Regions from separate parts of the Colwellia sp. BRX8-9 genome, predicted to be linked through region 1. Evidence: predicted binding sites of a transcription regulator. Region 1 holds the regulator's gene; each other region holds the start of a gene.

Region 1 (5,181 bases):
GGTTGATCTAAACCGGTAAAACCTTTTAAGTCTGTTTCCCAAAAAGGGTTAGGCAGAAAACGTGCATCAAAAACATAATCTGCGTCTTGTGGTACACCGTGTTTAAAGCCAAAAGATTCAAACACCACCACCATAGATGCCGAGGTTTTGCCCAAAATTCGCTCACGCACTAAATCAGATAATTGATGAGGTGATAACTGGCTGGTATTAATATACAAACCCGCACGCGTGGAAATAGGCTCAAGCAGCTTTTTCTCTAAAGAGATGGCTTGGTCGAGTGGGATATTTTGTTTAATCAAAGGATGTAAACGACGCGTTTCACTAAAACGTCGAATAAGATCAGAGTCATCAGCATCTAAATACAGAATATCGAGTTTTACTGTTTTTGGTAGATAATCTAATATTTCTGAAACGTCATTAGGATCATTGGGTAAGTTACGTACATCTAAACTAACCGCTACTTTGTCGTAATCATTAATAACGGTATGCGCTAATGCAGGCAATAAATTCACCGGAATATTATCGACACAGTAGTAGCCTAAATCTTCGAGTACACGTAAGGCGACACTTTTACCTGACCCTGAGCGACCACTGACTATCAAGAGTTTCATTTGAGTTTTCCTGGATTATTATTAGATTTTATTAACGTTTAGCATGCTTTATTAAAGTAAAAAGCTCTTGCGAATTTTGGCATTTTCTTACTTGCTTTGCGAACTGTTTAGTACTAAATATTTGCGCAATACTTTGTAAGGTATCTAAATGTTGTTGGCAGTTTTCTTCGGGGACAAATAACGCAATAATAATATCGACAGCACGGTTGTCTATCGCATCAAATTCAACGGCTTGTTCACTGGTCAGCAATACAGCAATAACTTGTGACGTGTTGGTTAATCGACCATGAGGAATCGCAATGCCATTTCCTATGCCGGTAGAGCCAACCTTTTCACGCGCCATTAAGCTTTCGAATAATTGATGAGTATCAATATTGTCGAATTTTTTTGCCGCAGTTGTGCTAATTATTTCAAGGAGTTTTTTTTTGCTTGTACCCTTAATCGCACACAGGGTGCAATCAAGGGTAAGGATATCTTGCAACTTCATTATACTACTTAGATTCTTTGGTGAGTGAACAGGCGATAAACAGCATTAATGCTGATTCGTTTTACCTTTGTACTTCAATATTTGCCGGTCAAGCTTAACAACAAGACTATCAATAGAGGCATACATGTCAGCATTTTCAGCTTTTGCATGTAAATCAGAGCCACTAACGTGAACAGTCGCTTCAGCAATTTGATTTGATTTTTCAACGGTGAGAACAACATGAACATTATTGATATGATCAAAATGTCGGCTTAATTTTGCCATCTTAGTCGTGACGTTTTCTCGTAAAGCTTCGGTAATGTCAACATGGTGGCCAGAAAGATTAATTTGCATAAGCTTAATTCCTCATCTTTTCGTTAAAGTAAACTTTTTCGTTGGTTAGAAGGTGGAATAGAAAGTGACTCTCGATATTTTGCTATGGTGCGTCGAGCTACATTTATCCCTTGATCGGCTAATAAATCAGCCATTTTACTATCACTAAGTGGTTTTGCTGGGATTTCGGCAGCAACAAATTTTTTGATTAATGCACGAATAGCTGTTGATGAGCATTCGCCACCGCTTTCGGTGCCAACATGGCTTGAGAAGAAAAACTTCAGTTCGAAAATTCCACGTGGCGTATGCATGTACTTTTGTGTCGTCACTCGTGAAATGGTTGATTCATGCATATCGACAGCTTCGGCAATATCATTTAAAACCATTGGACGCATGGCTTCATTACCATGTTCAAAAAAGCCAATTTGACGTTGCACAATACAGTTTGACACTTTTAATAAGGTATCATTACGGCTTTCTAAGCTTTTAATAAACCATTTAGCTTCTTGTAAATTTGAGCGAATAAATTGTGTGTCCGCTGTCGACTTCATCGAACGTGACATCGAAGCATATTGCTGATTCACCGAAAGTTTTGGCGCAGTATCAGGGTTTAATTCGACCACCCAACGGCCATTTTTCTTTTCAACAGACACATCAGGAATAACATACTGATCGTCACTCTTCATCACACTATCGCCGGGTCTAGGATCAAGTGATTGAATAAGACGCACCACTTCGCGCAGTTGCTCTTCTTTCAGTCGAGTTTTACGCATTAATGTACGATAGTCTCGGCTACCCAGCAGATTAATATGGTCACGCAAAACTAACTTACTTTCTGCTAACCAAGGTGTAGCGGGGTCAAATTGATTAAGTTGAATGATTAAACATTCTGAAATAGAACGAGCAGCGACACCGACAGGATCAAAGAGGTTAATACGTTTTAGTACCACCTCAATTTCATCAAGCTCTACTCCTTCAATGGCAACACTTTCTAAAATGTCTTCACTAGATACCGTTAAGTAACCGGCGTCATCAACAGCATCAATAATTGCTGTCGCTATAGCGCGGTCTGTTTCGGTAAAAGGGCTTAATTCCATTTGCCAGCGCAAATGATCTTGAATGGAGTCTTGAGTCTCGCCTTGGTAAGTATAATCTTCTGAAGCTGGGCCTGAGCTTGAACTTGCTGCACCGGCCGTGTAGTTATCATCCCAAGTGGTATCCATGTTTAATTCTTCAGGGATATCGTTCTTGTCCATGGCTTCAGTGGTGGTGATTTCATCAATGGTAGGCGTAGCGTCTTCGCTACCATCAGAAGCAGGGGCTTCTTTAACGTCACCATTACCGGCAGTGTGAGCTTCTTCAAGGTTGTCAGTACTTTTATCTTCGGGATTATTTGAAGACTCATCCATTTCTAATAATGGATTACTTTCTAAGGCTTCCTGAATTTCTTGTTGAAGCTCTAACGTAGACAGTTGCAGCAATTTGATTGCTTGCTGCAATTGTGGCGTCATGGTTAATTGTTGTCCTATGCGGAGTTGTAGAGTAGGGCGCATTTAGGTCATTAACTTCCTATTATTTTTAATGGGATATTTTCGTTTTTTTCATACGAAGATACTATTCATTTACTGACTACTATAGCGTGAATTGTTCACCAAGGTATACATCTCTTACGTGTTGATTTGCAAGAATTTGATCTGCAGTACCTTCTGCAATAAGTTCACCATGACTAACAATATACGCATGTTCACATACATCGAGAGTTTCACGTACATTGTGATCAGTGATCAACACACCAATGCCACGTTCTTTTAAGTGTAGAATAATTTTTTTAATATCACCTACTGAAATTGGGTCAACACCAGCAAAAGGTTCATCTAATAAAATAAATTTTGGTTCAGCAGCTAATGCGCGAGCAATTTCTACTCGGCGGCGTTCACCACCAGATAAGCTCATGCCTAAATTATCTTTGATATGACCTATGTTGAATTCTTCAACAAGATGTTCTAATTTTTCTTCGCGTTCAGCATCTGATAATTCTTTTCGTGTTTGTAAAATAGCCATAATATTGTCGTAAACACTGAGTTTTCGAAAAATAGAGGCTTCTTGTGGTAAATATCCGATGCCTTTTCTCGCACGCTCATGCATAGGCGCTAACGTCAGGTTTTCGTCATTTAAGATAATATCGCCACTATCACTTTCAACTAACCCCACAATCATATAAAAAGAAGTTGTTTTTCCGGCACCATTTGGGCCCAGTAAACCGACTATTTGTCCTGCTGAAACTTGCATACTGACATTTTTAACCACTTTTCTGCCTTTATAGGCTTTGGCAAGGCCTTTTGCCATTAGGGTGCTAGTGCTCATAAATTAATTTTTTCCTGAGTTTTCGCGTCTGTGGTTGTCGCTTTAATTTTTTCTTTCGGCTGAAAAATCGTTTTAGTGCGTTCGTTAGATTTACTTTCAGCATTAACATACTGAGTGGCAATATTGTAAGTAATTCTACTGCCACTAACCTCACTACCTTCTTGCTGTAATAACGCATTTCCTGAAATTATCACTAAATTATTTGCGGGCTCATATCTTATTTCGTCTGCTTGTAAGCTAAGAGGAGTGCCATCGGCTAAGGTTTGTTTAAAGGTTGCTGGCTTCCCTTTAGCGATATAGGTTTTTTCTTCACTGCCAGATTGAGTCAGCACTTGTACTAAATCAGCACGTATAACTAATGAACCTTGAGTGATCACCACGTTATCAATATAGCTGAATATTTTATTTTTAAGATCAACGGCTTGTCTTGAAGCGTTAATTTCAATCTTTTGTTTTATATCAAATTTTTCAGCGAAAGCTGACGAAAATAGCGGAGTTGATAACAATAAGCACAGTAGGCTATTTTTTAACAATTTCATAAATTGATTTCACATGTTTAGTTAGTGTCATTTGGTTGGTGTTTAAGTCGACAATTAAACCTTTACCATCGATGGTAAATCCTTTACCGATAATTTTAATTTCTTGTTCTGAACTTATGATGTTAGTTTTTAGATCAAGTTCAAAGTATTTTCCTTGAACTTCTTGTAATAAGCTATCGGGATCTGTTGCTAACAGGCGGACATGCTTTGCTAATTTTACCCGGTTGTTATTGTATAATATGCCTTCATTGGCAGATATTTTCCATGCGGGCGCATCATTTTTTGGATGAAGTGTGTATTGAGGAAACTCAAAGTTGGTAATACTTAACTCAGGGTAATGTTCCATACGATGGGCATCAACAACATAAGCTAAGCTTCCTTGATGTTTATAAACATTACTGTGTAAATTTTCGGCAATAAAATCAGGGGTCAGCGTCTTATCAATCGCTTGTAATTGTGGTGCTGAGGAATTTCTCCATTCAATTATACCGTAAACGCCTCCCGCAATTAGAAAAAACAACAAGGTTAAACTATAAAGTCGATTCATATACTCGCACCCGAAGCATTTGCTAAGGTGTTTTGGCTAAGCATGATTAAATCGCATATTTCTCGAACAGCACCAAAACCGCCATGGTTAAAAGTGGTGTAATTTGCGATAGATAAAATACTTGGGTGGGCATCTTTAACAGCAATACCCAAGCCTACAGCGTTGATACACTCATAATCAGGCATATCATCACCAATATAAGCAATTTCCTCGAGGGATAGCTTTAATTGCTTAGCCATCGTTTTCAAGGCGGGTAATTTATTTTCTTCACCTTGCACTATATATTTAACATTTAAGGCTGACATACGTGTTGCGACAATA
Region 2 (5,181 bases), on a different contig from region 1:
GAAGAAATTAAAGAAGTTAAACAAGCGATTACTAATTTCCCTGATATTAAATTGCTTGCAGAAAAAGTTGAAACTTACGACGAGTATAATCAAGCACTAGAATTAGGCTTTGAACTATTCCAAGGTTTTTTCTTTGCTAAGCCTGAGATGATAAAAACTAAAAGTCTCTCTCCATCACAGATTGCCATGGCTGAGTTACTTTATGAAACATCAAAACCCGAATTAGATTTAATCAGTATTACTTCAGTCTTTGAACGCGATGTAACACTTTCTTATAAACTATTAAGATATGTTAACTCGGCAATATTTCGCAGACGCAATGAAATATCAACAATAAAACAAGCACTTGTAACACTAGGGTCACAAGAATTAAAGCGATTTTTAGGTTTGATGTTTGCTATAAATGTTAACCCTGACAAACCTTCAGAGTTAATTAATTCAGCGATGGCTCGTGCTAAATTTTGTGAACTTGTCTCAAAGGATATTAATGCTCCAATAGATTCATCTATTGCTTTCTTAACGGGCTTATTATCATTAATTGATGCCATTTTAGATGAAAAACTTGAAACTGTTTTAGAAAAGTTACCACTTGCGCAAGAGATAAAGGTTTCTTTACTCACTAAGAAAGGTGTCTTGGCTGAATTAATCCAGTTATTAGAGTACATAGAACATGCACAATGGGATGAAACCACTATTGTTATGAAGAAGTTAGGTATAGAAAAGGAAAAAGTCATTAGAGATTACAACCAAGCACTTTCTTGGGCTGACGAGCAGTCACAGATGACAAATGGCAGTTAATTAAGTTAATGGGTCGATTGACAAAAAACAAGTAACAAAATTGTTTACTTGTTTATTGTCAATGATTAGAGAAAGACACACCCATGCTATAATAGGCGCTAGAGAAGTTTATCCGTATTTAGTTAAAATTACATAAGTTCTTTAGCGTTTTTAGATGAAACTGTAGTGGTTAATAAATTAAAGTCTTTTAACACTATTATTTCGTTAGTTAACCTGTCTTCAAGTGCATCGATGTCGACAACAGATTGACAAAGTACTTCACTACTTTTTTTAATTTGTTCACCACGAGATTCCATTTCGTTTTCCATTTTTTCACCGAAATCCTCCATACGAGATTCAAAAGCGTTCATATCGCCACCAGAGAAAAGCATCTGTTGCCCTACCGCTATCATTAAACTACCAATCGAATTTTGCACCGTCTTTTCTATTGCACTTTCAATACGTTGCTCAAAATCTTCGTTGAAAAAGTTTTCTCCTGAAAAACCATCCTCATCAAAATAAATGTCATTATCACTGGTTAAGCCCAGATCAACTTCTTTACGTATCTCTGAAAGTTGACTAGTAATTTCAGCACTGAGCGTATTATCTTGGCCTAGTAACTCATTAAACGCTAAGTTAATGCCGTCATTCGCAAGATCAATAGCATCCAATGCAACACTTTTTACTTGTGGAACTGCAGCCCTAATGCCAGACGAGTAATCATGAACCAAGGATTGCTGATTATCTGTTAAGTCAACTTGAACACCATTGACATATAATCGTTCATTATCAACAATTTTATAGAGTGGCAGTTTACTTTTAGAGAATTCAATGGCGGTTGGTGTAATTTTAATGCCACCAGATATTGTTGCATTGCATGAGTCATTTGTAAAAGATGCGGTGGAAGCGAACGTACTGCTGCTTGCCAATATAAGTGCTGTTGCGATGAGTGTTTTCATATTATGCCCTTCGATTGTTATCGATTAAATAATGCCTAACTTAATATAGACATTACAAAACTAGTGCCAACTAGTAAAATCAATAAAATTCAATAAGATACAAGAAAATCACAAAATAAAATGAAAATTAAATACCATTTATTAGTGAAATAAACACATTTGTGGCTAATATGCTAATTGTTGCATTTCAATGAGACGGGATTGGCAGCGAGCAAACTCAAAACTTAATTGCTGTCCTTGGTAAAGCTCAATAATATCAACTTCAGCATTAATAATAAGTCGTATATTTCTATCATAAAATTCATCAACAACAGCAATAAAGCGCCGAGCTTCATCATCTAAGTGGCGAAGTTGGCTTAACAATTTACCGTCGCGTTGATAGTCATCTTCTACGCCTGATATAACAGACGTTATGCGCTCTCCATCAAATTGAGGAACTTGGTCAAGCAATACTAATTTAAAATCATCAGCTAGGCTAATGTAGTCTCGCTGACTTCTAGGACCAGAACATAGTGCATAAAAATCAAAAAGTATAATAGTATCTGTTTTCGCTTGAAAAGGGATTTTACGGTGGTTAACGGTTATATTACCTGAAGTGCCTACAATACCCGTAATATCTAAAAACCTTTGTCTAAGCGTTTTGTTATTTAATGGGTAAGTATAGTCACGATATGCGATTGCGGTTTCATCATAACGGTCTAAGCGATGATCTACAGCACCATCAACCGATAACACTTGGCAATAATCGTTAATTAAATCTATGGTAGGCATAAATCTTTCGCGCTGTAATCCATTACGATAAAGTTCTTCGGGTCGACAGTTAGAGGTAGCGATTAAAATAATATCTTGTTGAAAGAACGCCTGAAATAAGCCAGAAAGTAACATAGCGTCACCAATATCTGAAACATAAAACTCATCAAAACACAGTACTTTGATCTTTTTAGCCCATTGCTTAGCAATAAACGTTAATGGATCACTTTGTCCTGTACATAAATTTAATTGTTGGTGTACTTCTTCAATAAAGCGATGAAAGTGAATACGTTTTTTAGCTGTAACGGCTAAATTTTGAAAGAAGAGATCCATAAGCATGGTTTTACCACGACCGACTCTCCCATAAAGATAAATACCACGAATAGCAGACGATTTTTTTAGTCGTTTAGCAAGCCAAGATTTACGCTCATGTTGATAGATTTGTTCAGAAAGATCATCAAGTTTGGCAACGGCATTAACTTGTGCATAATCATATTTAAAATTATTCGAAGTAGATAGAGCTTGGTAAGCTGAAAGCATATCTTAAGTTTTAAACGTTGAAACTAAATTTTTCCCACAAAAAAAGGGTGAGACATAAGTCTTACCCTTTTTAGCAATTTATTTGTATGAGGTAACCTAAGTTAGCTCAAGATACAAAATTAAAGAGCTTGAATGTTCTCAGCTTGAGGACCTTTCTGACCTTGAGTTACAGTAAACTGTACTTTTTGGCCTTCAGCTAGAGTTTTGAAACCGTCGCCAGAGATTGCAGAAAAATGTGCGAAAACGTCAGGACCAGATTCTTGCTCGATGAAACCAAAACCTTTAGACTCGTTGAACCATTTTACTGTACCAGTAGTTGTAGACATAATAGTATCCTATTTGTTTAATATAATTAATCTTAATTTTGTTTTAGCCATTAAATAAATTTAATTCACTAAAACGATGATGCTGAGAGTGTTGCTATGACTTATTAAACAGGACGAGCTACTAACATAACTTCGAAACTTGGTACATAAATATAGGTAGTACTTTCTAGCTGCGTGCATTGTATATCGTTGACAGAAAGAGTCAAGTTTTTTATCGACTTTATTAATTCTTTTGTTTGTTTTATGAACAAACCGTTAGGTTAACACTATCAACAAGCCACTTTACTGTTTCACTTTTACCGTATTATTTGTGTCTCTACTTTTTCGGATAAGTTCATCGTCACCAATAGCTATTGCAGACTTTGCTAAGCGGTCATAAAGTAAAACATTTACTGTAGCTGCCAAATTCATACAACCATTCGTTGGAATATATACCACAGCATCAGCTTTATCGATAACAGCCTGACTAATAGTGCCATCTTCAGGGCCAAACACATACATAGCATTTTTAGGGTGAATGAAGGCCGGCAATGGCACCGCTCCTTCAATTAAATCAACACATATTAGCTTGCTCCCTTCGGGTAAACTTTCCACCAAAGATTCAACACCAATTAAAGGTATTTTTTTACTGGCACTTTGTGTATCGGTATGAAATTTCGCGGCTCTTGCATACCTAACACCACTGTATAGTACGCTATCAACTTGATAACATCCTGCTGCGCGCATTACAGCACCGACATTACTTGGGCTTTTAGGATCGGTTAAACCTAAGGTTATCTCAGCTGATTCAGCGTTTTTATGTTTTAACGGTACTTTTATCTTTTTAGTCATTAATATAATCGTTTTGGTTAGTTACTTTACAAATACAGGTAAATTCTACAGGAATTCTCCTTAGCTTTAATAAAAAATTCAAGTAAATAATAATTTTTTATTTGTTCTCAAGTTAACGTTTGATTTTATCTATTCTACCTTAGCGACCCATAGTTTAAGCTCGAAACCTATAGTGATATGAACACTAAATAAGTTTCACACTAGCAAGTGAAGTGACCAACGAAGTTTACTTTTTAAAAATTATACAAAGCTATTATTAACGCATTATTCATGAGCTCTTTCCTTGTCAAACAGTACAGTTGTCATAATCCGTTACATTTCATAAGCAACAAATCAAAAAATAATGGTCATAATAAACTAAGATTTTCTGTTAATAACTATACCTGTGTCATCAATATTTAAAAGGAAAGAAAATGAAAAATAGTCTCAAAAAACTATGGAAAGAAAATAAGTTATTATTTATTTTTATTGGTTTAATGTTAGTTTTTCGTAGCGCTGTCGCTGACTGGAGTGACATACCTACAGGTTCAATGAAACCAACAATTGTTGAAGGCGATAGAATTTTTATTAATAAAATGGCTTATGATATTCGCTTACCTTTCACTCATATTTCTCTTGTTACACTTTCCGAACCACAAACCAATGACATCATTATTTTTGATTCAGTGGTCTCAGATAAACGTTTAGTAAAACGTGTAATTGGTGTTCCAGGTGATACAGTTACTATGAGAAACAATAAATTAATTATAAACAACCAAGTGATTAGCTACAAAAAAGAATCAACAACAAACCTGCCATCGAACAATTATCACGACAAGATTGAGACGATCAATGGCCAGCCACATTTTATTCGAACCAGTAAGTTGGCGTCACAATTGGATAACTTCAACCAAGTTATAGTGCCTACTGGTCAGTATCTAGTTCTGGGCGACAACCGAGATAATAGTGCAGATTCACGGGTAATTGGCTTAGTGCCAAGGAAGGAAATTGTTGGCAAA
Region 3 (5,181 bases), on a different contig from region 1:
TAATGTTTTTGGTATGGCTGAAGGCGAAGCCGTTAAAGGCAAAATGGTCACTGATAAAGCGGCAAGTAATGTGAATATTTATGTTGAAAACACCGCTGGAGAACTTATTCAAACAGTTCCTGTTGGCAGTGTGGCTGCAGGTGAGTTTACCTTTAATTGGGACGGCAAGATGACAAATGGCGAGCCCGCTCCACAAGGTGCTTATCGTTTTAGAATTGCAGGATTAGTGGAAGGTGAAGCATCAGAATTACAAGCGATGACCTATCGTAAAGTTGATAGTGTGACGTTAGCCGGTGCAGGTGGAAATATTTTATTAAATCTTAATGGTGGCAGTTCCATGGCACTAGCAGATGTGGTGGAAGTATCAGAAGGTTAGATTAATAGTTCTTCGAACTAAATAAATTTAAGCCACTGTTATTTCAATGAAGAGTGAATACTCGAAAATTAGAAATAATTAAGATAAACAGTTTTTTATATGAGGTGCAATTATGTCATTTAATATAGCGTTGAGCGGATTAAACGCTGCTCAAAAAGATTTGGATGTTACATCAAATAACATCGCTAACGTTAATACCACCGGCTTTAAAGAGTCGCGTGCGGAATTTGTTGATGTGTATGCAGCATCATTACTTGCTTCTGGTAAAACAAAAGTGGGTGACGGTGTTTTGACGGCAGATGTCGCTCAGCAGTTTCAGCAAGGTAGTATTCAGTTTACTAATAACGCGTTAGATTTAGCCGTTACGGGTAATGGTTTTTATGCAACAGTACCTGAACTTGACTCCTTAGAAACGTCATATACCCGAGCAGGTCAGTTTAAATTAAACGACAGTAACTTTGTTGTTAACTCTGCGGGTGAGCATTTATTAGGTTTCCCAGTTAACCCTGACGGCACCTCTGCGTCGGTAAGTTTAAGTACGGCAGAGCCTATTCGTATTCCTACGGCCTCTGGTGCTCCTCAAAAAACCAGTGAAGTAGATGTACGAATGAACTTACCTGCGGGTGATTCTTTCATTAGTAGTGCGCCAGGTAACTTTGATCCCGATGATCCTTTGACTTTTAACCATTCAACTTCAGTGACTATTTTTGATTCATTAGGTGATAGTCATATAATGACTTATTACTTTATTAAAGATAATCCTTCGTCTGATGCTAACGAGTGGATGATGTTTGCTGGCGTTGATGGCATACCGGTAGATTTAGCTGATCCAGGTGGACAGACAGATCCAGATCCAACGGCAGCTCCAGGAACGCCAATAACAAATCCACAAGGTGGCGGTAGTTCAGGTCCGTTATCAGCAAGTGGCGGTGTTACTGGCATGCGTATGTACTTTGATTCTTCAGGTGATTTTGTTGCACAATTACCTATGCCAGGTGACGGTGGTGCTATTACCGTGGCACTTGGAGCGACAATATTAGCCAATGGTGCTGATCCAACTCAAACCGTGAAAATTAATTTTAATCTAGACCCTCTTGGCCCTAATCCAAATGAACCTACGCAGTTTGCTTCAAACTTTGAAGTGACTTCGCTTGAGCAAGATGGCTTAGCGGTGGGGCGATTAACCGGTATAGATATTGGTAGTGATGGTTTAATTCGAGCGACTTACAGTAATGGTACCTCAGAACCATTATCACGCATTGCTTTAGTAAACTTTGCCAATGAACAGGGCTTAACGCAAATTGGTAATACTTCATGGAAAGAAAGTATTAGTTCCGGTGAAGCATTGGCTGGTGAGGCGGGTTCAGGTACTTTTGGTACTATTAATTCATCGGCATTAGAGCAATCAAACGTTAACTTAACCACAGAATTAATCGACTTAATTTCAGCACAACGAAATTTTCAGGCTAACTCTCGTGCACTAGAAGTTGATAACCAGCTAAACCAAACTATTCTACAGATTCGATAAATAAATTTTTAAAATAATCTAGTCTATGATAAATAAAAGAGATAAAACGTAAAATGTTTTATCTCTTTTTATGTTCAGGATGAACGGTATAGGTGCAGAGCGAAACATAGCCATTCTTAGGCATCCATGTCTTCATCGCATTAATACTTCTTTATGTGTCAATGCCCGAGCAGCTGATGGTCTTTATCAAACCACCTTTCTTTCAAAACCTCAGTCGGTTCCTTTTCGTTGACGATAAAACGATTATTTTTCCATCTTCCTTTTCCTGTTCTATTTCTTCTGGCACTGTTATTGCATTTCTCATTGTAAGATACAATTTTAGAGATCTGTTATGGACAAAATGCTTTATATCGCAATGAGCGGTGCGAAACAAAATATGCATTCGCTTGCCGTTAATGCTAACAACCTTGCTAACGCTAAGACTACGGGTTTTAAAGCCGATTTAGCACAGGCGCGTTCAATGCAAGCTTTTGGCGAAGGCTTGCCTTCTCGTGTGTTTGCCATGACAGAAAATGCCAGCCAAAACTTTGACAGTGGTTCTTTGATGCAAACTTCTAGAGATTTAGATCTTGCCATTCAAGGGCCGGGTTGGTTTGCTGTTCAAGCTGAAAATGGTACTGAAGGTTATACACGTGATGGCCAATTTAGACTCAACGAAGAAGGTGCTTTAGAAACCTCTAAAGGTGAGCTTGTCTTAGGAGATACTGGCCCGATATTTATACCTCTACCAGTCAATAATATTCATATCAGTAAAGATGGCACCATCATGGTTCAGCCTGAAGGAGCACCGAGTTCTCTTCAAGAAGAAGTGGGTCGTCTAAAAATGGTTAACCCGAGGGTGCAAGAGTTAGCAAAAGGTGCTGATGGCTTGTTTCGTCGAAAAGATGGACTAAATGAGAATGCTGACGTCAATGTCAAAGTCGAAAATGGCATGCTTGAAGCAAGTAACGTAAACCCTATTGGGGAGATGACCGCGATGATTTCTTTGCAACGTCAGTTTGAAATGCAATTAAAACTCATGAAAACAGCGGAAGAAGTTGATGCAAGTTCAGCATCTTTATTACGTGCTTTCTAATTTAAATAAATAATTTTTGAGGTGATTTATGAACCCAGCATTATGGATAAGTAAAACAGGGTTAGATGCGCAAACAAAAGATATTGCGGTAATTTCTAATAATTTAGCTAACGCCAGTACCATAGGTTTTAAGAAAAGTCGTGCCGTATTTGAAGATTTACTCTATCAAACGATTAATCAGCCAGGTGGTCGCTCTGCACAAGATACAGAGATGCCTTCAGGCTTAATGCTTGGCGCGGGTACAAAAGTGGTGGCTACGCAAAAAATTCATACCCAAGGTGATATGCAAACTACCGATAACGCTTTAGATCTAATGATCCAAGGTGAAGGTTTTTTTGAAGTGCAACTCCCTGACGGTACATCGTCATATTCAAGAAATGGTCAATTTACCATGGATGAAGAGGGCAATATGGTTACACCGGGCGCGGGTTATTTAATTCAACCACAAATAACTATTCCGCCTGATGCGTTAAGTATTATTGTTTCTCAAGATGGTGAAGTCTCTGTAACTCTTCAGGGGCAACCTGATCCTGCTGTTATCGGTCAAATTAATACAGTTAACTTTGTTAACCCGACTGGTTTGCAGCCAATAGGACAAAATTTATACATTCAAACAGCGGTTAGTGGTGCTCCACAAGAAGGGGTTCCAGGTTTAGAAGGTTTTGGCATGATAGTGCAAGGCGCGCTAGAAACCTCGAATGTAAATACCACCGAAGAACTTGTTAACTTGATTGAAAGTCAACGGGTATATGAAATGAACTCAAAAGTAATTTCAGCAGTTGATGAAATGCTTAGTTATATTAATCAGCAGTTATAGCGTTAAGGAATCTCTTATGAAAATTCACTTAGTCTTAGTTATCTTTTTTTTATCAATAACGGGTTGTGCCAGTGTTGAACAGGCAAAAACGTTACCTGACGATCCTGACTTTGCGCCGATTTTACCCGAAATGGAAGAAGCCTCTATTATCCCGACGGGTTCACTGTTTAGAGCTAACTACGTTAATAATATTTATTCTGACTCAAAAGCTCATCGTGTTGGTGACATTATTTCAGTGACGTTAAGTGAAAGTACACAAGCACAGAAAAATGCTAAAACAGAGTTGAGTAAAGAAAATAGTGCCAGTTTAGATCCTATTATTGGTTTAGGCGGCGCTGCAGTAAACTTTAAAAATAATGCCATTCAATTTGGCTATAACCAAGGCTCTGACTTTAGTGGTGATTCAAAGTCTAACCAAGGTAATAGCTTAAACGGTCATATTTCTGTACATGTTTTGCGTGTTTTGCCCAATGGCAATTTGATGATCCGTGGTGAAAAATGGATGACTTTAAATAATGGTGACGAATTTATTCGCTTAACCGGTGTTATTCGCGCACAAGATATTAGCTCTAGTAATACCATTGTTTCTGGAAAAATCGCTAATGCGCGCATTGAATATGCAGGTACTGGGACTTTTGCTGACGTACAAGAACAAGGTTGGTTATCGAGTTTCTTTACTAGCTCTTGGTGGCCCCTGTAGGGTTAATTGAACATAAACTTTCAATAGGTATTATTATGAACACTTTTTTCACAAGTATGAAAGTTACTGTCTTGGTGCTAACATTTTTGTTTAGTTCGATGAGCTCTGCACAGCGAATTAAAGATTTAGCCGATGTTGCTGGTGTCCGAAGTAATCAATTGATAGGTTATGGTTTAGTGGTGGGTTTACCTGGCACAGGCGAACAAAGTCCATTTACCGAACAAAGTTTCAAAACCATGCTAAGTAATTTTGGTATTACTATGCCGGCTAATTTAAAACCAAAAATTAAAAATGTTGCTGCGGTTGCTGTTCATGCTGAGTTACCCGCATTTACTAAACCCGGACAAAGAATTGATATTACAGTTTCTTCAATGGGCAGTGCGCAAAGCTTACGTGGTGGAACATTAATACAAACTATTCTCATGGGTATTGATGGTAATGCTTATGCCGTTGCTCAAGGCAGTTTAGTCGTTAGCGGTTTAGGTGCTGAAGGTTTAGATGGCTCAAAAGTTATTGTTAATACACCAACCGTAGGCCGTATTGCTAATGGTGCTATGGTTGAACGTGAAGTTATTTCACCATTTACTTCTGGCGATTATATTACCTTTAATCTTAGAGATTCTGATTTCAGTAGTGCGAGAAGTTTAGAGCGAGTCATTAATAGCGAGTTTGCTAACATTAACGA
Region 4 (5,181 bases), 160 kb from region 1:
CAACAGCTTTTTCAAATAGATCATTTAAACGAGTTAATTTTCTCTGCTCCATAATAAGTTTGCTCCCTGCACCGTTACTTTCAAAGTTCACATGCAACTAATCGTATCACTAAAACTAATATTCACCAGTGAGGTGTAATGATTAGCGTCAACTCAACATTTAGACATAACTGACTCACTTAATTAATTTTCATTAAAAAACAATAGATTAAAACACAGTCATCCACTTTATTAACCGTGTATTGTGTTACTTCCTATATATTTTTAAGACATGTCTTACGCAATATTACGTTTAGGCTTACTCAAATTTACTGACAAAAAAACCAGCCGAAGCTGGTTTTTATCAATCGTCTAGATAAGAGGCTTATTTAGGACGAGTATCACGCTTACGTTCATTTTCTTTTAAAAGCTTTTTACGAATACGAATGCTCAGTGGTGTAACTTCAACTAGCTCATCGTTATCAATAAACTCAAGCGCTTGTTCAAGTGACATAACGATAGGCGGTGTTAACGTTTGTGCTTCATCAGTACCTGATGAACGAACGTTAGTTAACTGCTTACCTTTAAGAGCGTTTACTGTTAAATCGTTGTCGCGGCTATGAATACCAATAACTTGACCTTCATAAATATCAACACCGTGTCCGATCAACATACGACCACGTGATTGTAAGTTGAATATTGCATTCGTTAATGCTTTACCTGTTGCATTACCGATCATTACACCATTTTTACGCTGGCCAATATCGCCACCTTTATGAGGTCCGTATTCAAAAAATGTATGATAAATTAAGCCAGAACCTGACGTTAATGTCATGAATTCAGTTTGGAAACCGATCAAACCACGACTTGGCATGATGAAGTCCATACGAATACGACCCGTTCCATCAGGTGCCATATCTGTTAATTCAGCTTTACGAACACCCATTCTTTCCATGATAGGTCCTTGATGCTGCTCTTCAACATCAATAGTCACGTTTTCATAAGGTTCTTGTATTTGACCATCAATTTCACGAATAATAACTTCAGGACGTGATACCGCTAACTCAAAACCTTCGCGACGCATGTTTTCGATTAAAATGCCTAAGTGAAGCTCACCACGACCTGATACTTTAAATTTATCAGCATCAGGAAGTTGCTCAACACGTAAAGCAACGTTGTGAATTAATTCTTTGTCTAAACGGTCTTTGATGTTACGTGAAGTAACATACTTACCTTCTTTACCACAAAATGGTGAAGTGTTTACTTGGAAAGTCATATTGATAGTAGGTTCATCAACAGATAATGCTGGTAAGCCTTCAACTTCTGTAGGACAACAAACCGTATCTGATATTTTTAACTCGCCTAAACCAGTAATAGCAATAATATCGCCAGCAAAACCTTCTTCGATATCAAGTCTTTCTAGACCTAAGTAACCAAATACTTTACCAACTTTAGCGTTATGGATCTTGCCAGTTGCTAATTTAATCGTTACTTGTTGGTTTGGTTTAACAGAACCACGAGTAATACGGCCAACGCCAATTACACCTAAGTAAGAGCTGTAATCAAGTTGAGATATTTGCATTTGGAATGGACCATCTGGATCCGCTGTTGGTGCAGGCACTTCTTTAAGAATAGTATCAAATAAAGGAGTCATGTCTGTGCCGGTTACGCCTTCTTCAAGCGAAGCCCAACCATTGATTGCTGAAGCGTAAACAACTTTAAAGTCAAGCTGTTCATCTGTAGCGCCAAGGTTGTCAAACAATTCAAAAACTTGGTCCATAACCCAATCAGGACGAGAACCAGGCTTATCAACTTTATTAATAACAAGGATTGGCTTTAAACCTTGAGCAAACGCTTTTTTCGTTACGAAACGCGTTTGTGGCATAGGGCCTTCTTGTGCATCAACAATAAGTAAAACCGAATCTACCATTGACATAACACGCTCAACTTCACCACCGAAATCAGCATGGCCAGGAGTATCTACGATGTTTACACGGTAACCGTTCCAGTTAATAGCCGTATTTTTAGCTAAGATTGTGATACCACGTTCTTTTTCGATATCATTCGAATCCATCGTGCGCTCTTCAAGACCGCCGCGGGCATCAAGGGTACCTGATTGTTCTAATAATTTATCAACCAAAGTTGTTTTACCATGATCAACGTGGGCTATGATGGCAACATTACGTAATTTATCTAACACGGGTTTTACTCACTTCTTGCAAGACTTTTTCATCAAAAGAATATAGGGCTATAATTGGGCGCGAATTATACAGCAACGAAGTCAACAAAGACAGCAACAAATATTTCAGCTCCTATTAAATTCTCCATACACGAATCGTAATGCCCTGTTATACTCTTAAGCACCAACAACCAGCAGGCGCACCAATTTAGCGCAGCTCACGCACAGTAGTGGTGCAAGCAGGCTTTAGTAAATAAGTTAACACCTTATATATAAAGGCTTTATCTATTGGCATGAATTTCGCTTTATGCCCATCATGCGAAATGCAAACGTATTTTATTTTAATGACACTGGAGACTTTACATGTCACAAGCCGTATTAGATTTAATCAAAGACAACGATGTTAAATTTGTAGACCTACGTTTTACTGATTCAAAAGGTAAAGAGCAACACGTTTCAATTCCTTATCACCAAGTAAATGAAGACTTTTTTGAAGACGGTAAAATGTTTGATGGTTCTTCTATTGAAGGTTGGAAAGGTATTAATGAATCTGACATGGTAATGATGCCTGATGCTGATTCAGCGGTATTAGATCCTTTTACAGATGCAGTAACATTAAATATTCGTTGTGATATTTTAGAACCAAGTACAATGCAAGGTTACAGCCGTGATCCTCGTTCAGTTGCTAAACGCGCTGAAGAGTACTTACGTAGCACAGGTATCGCTGATACTGTATTAATTGGTCCTGAGCCAGAATTCTTCTTATTTGATGATGTACGCTTTAGTACTGATATGAGTGGTTCTTTCTATAAAATTGATGATAAAGAAGCCGCTTGGAATTCAGGTACTGAATACGAAGAAGGCAATATGGGTCACCGTCCAGGCGTTAAAGGCGGTTACTTCCCAACATCTCCTGTAGATTCATCACAAGATATTCGTTCAGCCATGTGTTTAGTTATGGAAGAAATGGGCTTAGTTGTTGAAGCGCATCACCATGAAGTAGCAACGGCTGGTCAAAACGAAATTGCATGTCGCTTCAATACCTTAGTTAAAAAAGCTGATGAAGTTCAAATATACAAGTATGTTGTTCATAACGTTGCTCACGCTTACGGTAAAACAGCGACTTTTATGCCTAAGCCATTAGTTGGCGACAACGGCTCTGGTATGCATGTTCATCAATCACTTGCTAAAGACGGTGTTAACTTATTCGCTGGTGATAAATACGGCGGCTTATCTGAAATGGCGCTTTATTATATTGGCGGTATTATTAAGCATGCTAAAGCATTGAATGCTTTTACTAACCCAGCTACTAACTCTTACAAACGTTTAGTTCCACATTTTGAAGCGCCAGTAATGCTTGCATATTCTGCACGTAACCGCTCTGCATCAATTCGTATACCGATTGTTCCATCACCAAAAGCAATGCGTATTGAAGCTCGCTTCCCTGATCCAGCAGCAAACCCATATTTAGCTTTTACTGCTTTATTAATGGCTGGTCTTGATGGTATTAAAAACAAAATTCATCCTGGTGATGCGATGGATAAAGATTTATACGATTTACCAGCAGAAGAAGCTGCAGCTATTCCACAAGTAGCAACATCACTTGAAGATGCTTTACAAAGCTTAGAAGCCGATTATGAGTTCTTAATCGCTGGTGGTGTTATGGATAAAGATATGATTGATGCATACATTGCTATTAAACGTGCTGAATCACAACGTGTAAACATGACAACTCATCCACTAGAGTTTGAATTATATTACAGCGTATAATCTCGACTATATGATTAAATGAAAAAAAAGCTCACTTCGGTGAGCTTTTTTGTGGCAAATAGACGATTAATTATATAAGTTTAAGGTAAGTATCTTAAGTTGAGCTAAATTTTTGCGTTATTCTTTATTGTTATTAACTTTAATTATCACATTACTTAGTTGTAATACCTTTGCGACGGCAACCAAAATTTATGTTTGGAGAAGTGATGATGGTATCTTAGTTTTTTCTGACAGCCCTCAAACTGGTGCGGAAGAAGTTGAAATAAGAGAACCCAATACTGCCTCTTCTGTTGATACCTCAATGCTAGATTTAACACCAAAAATTATCAAAGATGATTACCAAGTTGAAATCAACCAACCTAAACAAAATGCCACGGTTAGAGACAACACTGGCTCTGTTTACATAGCAGGTAGTATCAAACCTATCTTTAAACAAGGCTTAGCTATTCAACTTTTTTTAGATGGTAAACCCCATCAACCTCCGCAATCTCACTCAATGTTTGTGCTACGAAATATAGATCGCGGCGAACATATCATAAAAATGCAATTACTTAATGAAAAAGGCAAGATAATTGCATCGTCAAAACCTATAACCTTTTATATGCATAGAGCATCGGTTAATAACGCAAATTAAGTAGCATTTGCTGCAACTTGCACCAAATGTAACTACATTACTATTTTGTCGCACTACATCAGTGCAAAAGGTTTTTATGTCTAGCAACAGCAGTAGAGATCAACAATTAAAATTTAGCTACCAACAAAAGCTGCCAAATCAGATGGTTACAGCACTTGTAGTGCTAGATAATAAATTAACGATTAAATATGTTAACCCTGCAGCAGAAGCGCTATTAGTTAAGAGTTTTAACAAGCTGTGCAACTTACCAATAACAACAGTCTTCTACAATTCTCCGATTAAAAAGGAACGTTTAGAGCAGCTGCTGACTTCAGGCCAAGAATTTAGTGACAGTGATGTCACCATTGAATTTTTTGATCACAGCCGTATTACCGTGGAAATAACAGCCTCGTCTGTTGAATTCAGCAAACAGCCACATATTATCTTAGAATTCAAACAGATTGATCAGCAAAAACAAATGAGTATCGAAGCATTTCAACACCAGCAATGGGAGTCGTCTCGAGATTTGATACGCGGGCTTGCTCATGAAATTAAGAATCCATTGGGCGGTCTTCGTGGCGCTGCACAATTATTAAGTAAAGAATTGACGCAAGAGCAACAAGAATATACTGAAATGATT

The links. The regulator sigma-54, encoded in region 1, starts transcription at its own class of promoters, with help from an activator protein. The targets are predictions, from matches to a motif close to GTTGGCACGNNNNTNGNNT.
Region 2: the regulator sigma-54 is predicted to act here: its motif matches at 1,789-1,807, upstream of H4J70_RS18180 (DUF2884 family protein).
Region 3: the regulator sigma-54 is predicted to act here: its motif matches at 2,183-2,201, upstream of flgF (flagellar basal-body rod protein FlgF).
Region 4: the regulator sigma-54 is predicted to act here: its motif matches at 2,446-2,464, upstream of glnA (glutamate--ammonia ligase).

The regions. Positions count from the first base shown of each region.
Region 1 covers NZ_JACGVN010000002.1:169,617-174,797, forward strand. Annotated here, with positions in the region: gene rapZ (RNase adapter RapZ) at 1-611, opposite strand, end outside; gene ptsN (PTS IIA-like nitrogen regulatory protein PtsN) at 643-1,098, opposite strand; gene hpf (ribosome hibernation promoting factor) at 1,144-1,431, opposite strand; gene H4J70_RS02475 (RNA polymerase factor sigma-54) at 1,455-2,963, opposite strand; gene lptB (LPS export ABC transporter ATP-binding protein) at 3,043-3,774, opposite strand; gene lptA (lipopolysaccharide transport periplasmic protein LptA) at 3,771-4,313, opposite strand; gene lptC (LPS export ABC transporter periplasmic protein LptC) at 4,294-4,860, opposite strand; gene kdsC (3-deoxy-manno-octulosonate-8-phosphatase KdsC) at 4,857-5,181, opposite strand, start outside.
Region 2 covers NZ_JACGVN010000029.1:29,105-34,285, reverse strand. Annotated here, with positions in the region: gene H4J70_RS18185 (EAL and HDOD domain-containing protein) at 1-798, shown strand, start outside; gene H4J70_RS18180 (DUF2884 family protein) at 927-1,736, opposite strand; gene zapE (cell division protein ZapE) at 1,902-3,026, opposite strand; gene H4J70_RS18170 (cold-shock protein) at 3,146-3,352, opposite strand; gene H4J70_RS18165 (RNA methyltransferase) at 3,635-4,183, opposite strand; gene lepB (signal peptidase I) at 4,597-5,181, shown strand, end outside.
Region 3 covers NZ_JACGVN010000004.1:75,977-81,157, reverse strand. Annotated here, with positions in the region: gene H4J70_RS04600 (flagellar hook assembly protein FlgD) at 1-376, shown strand, start outside; gene flgE (flagellar hook protein FlgE) at 489-1,904, shown strand; gene flgF (flagellar basal-body rod protein FlgF) at 2,236-2,979, shown strand; gene flgG (flagellar basal-body rod protein FlgG) at 3,008-3,796, shown strand; gene flgH (flagellar basal body L-ring protein FlgH) at 3,813-4,496, shown strand; gene H4J70_RS04575 (flagellar basal body P-ring protein FlgI) at 4,532-5,181, shown strand, end outside.
Region 4 covers NZ_JACGVN010000002.1:13,181-18,361, reverse strand. Annotated here, with positions in the region: gene H4J70_RS01745 (hypothetical protein) at 1-52, opposite strand, end outside; gene typA (translational GTPase TypA) at 365-2,179, opposite strand; gene glnA (glutamate--ammonia ligase) at 2,522-3,928, shown strand; gene H4J70_RS01730 (DUF4124 domain-containing protein) at 4,041-4,562, shown strand; gene glnL (nitrogen regulation protein NR(II)) at 4,639-5,181, shown strand, end outside.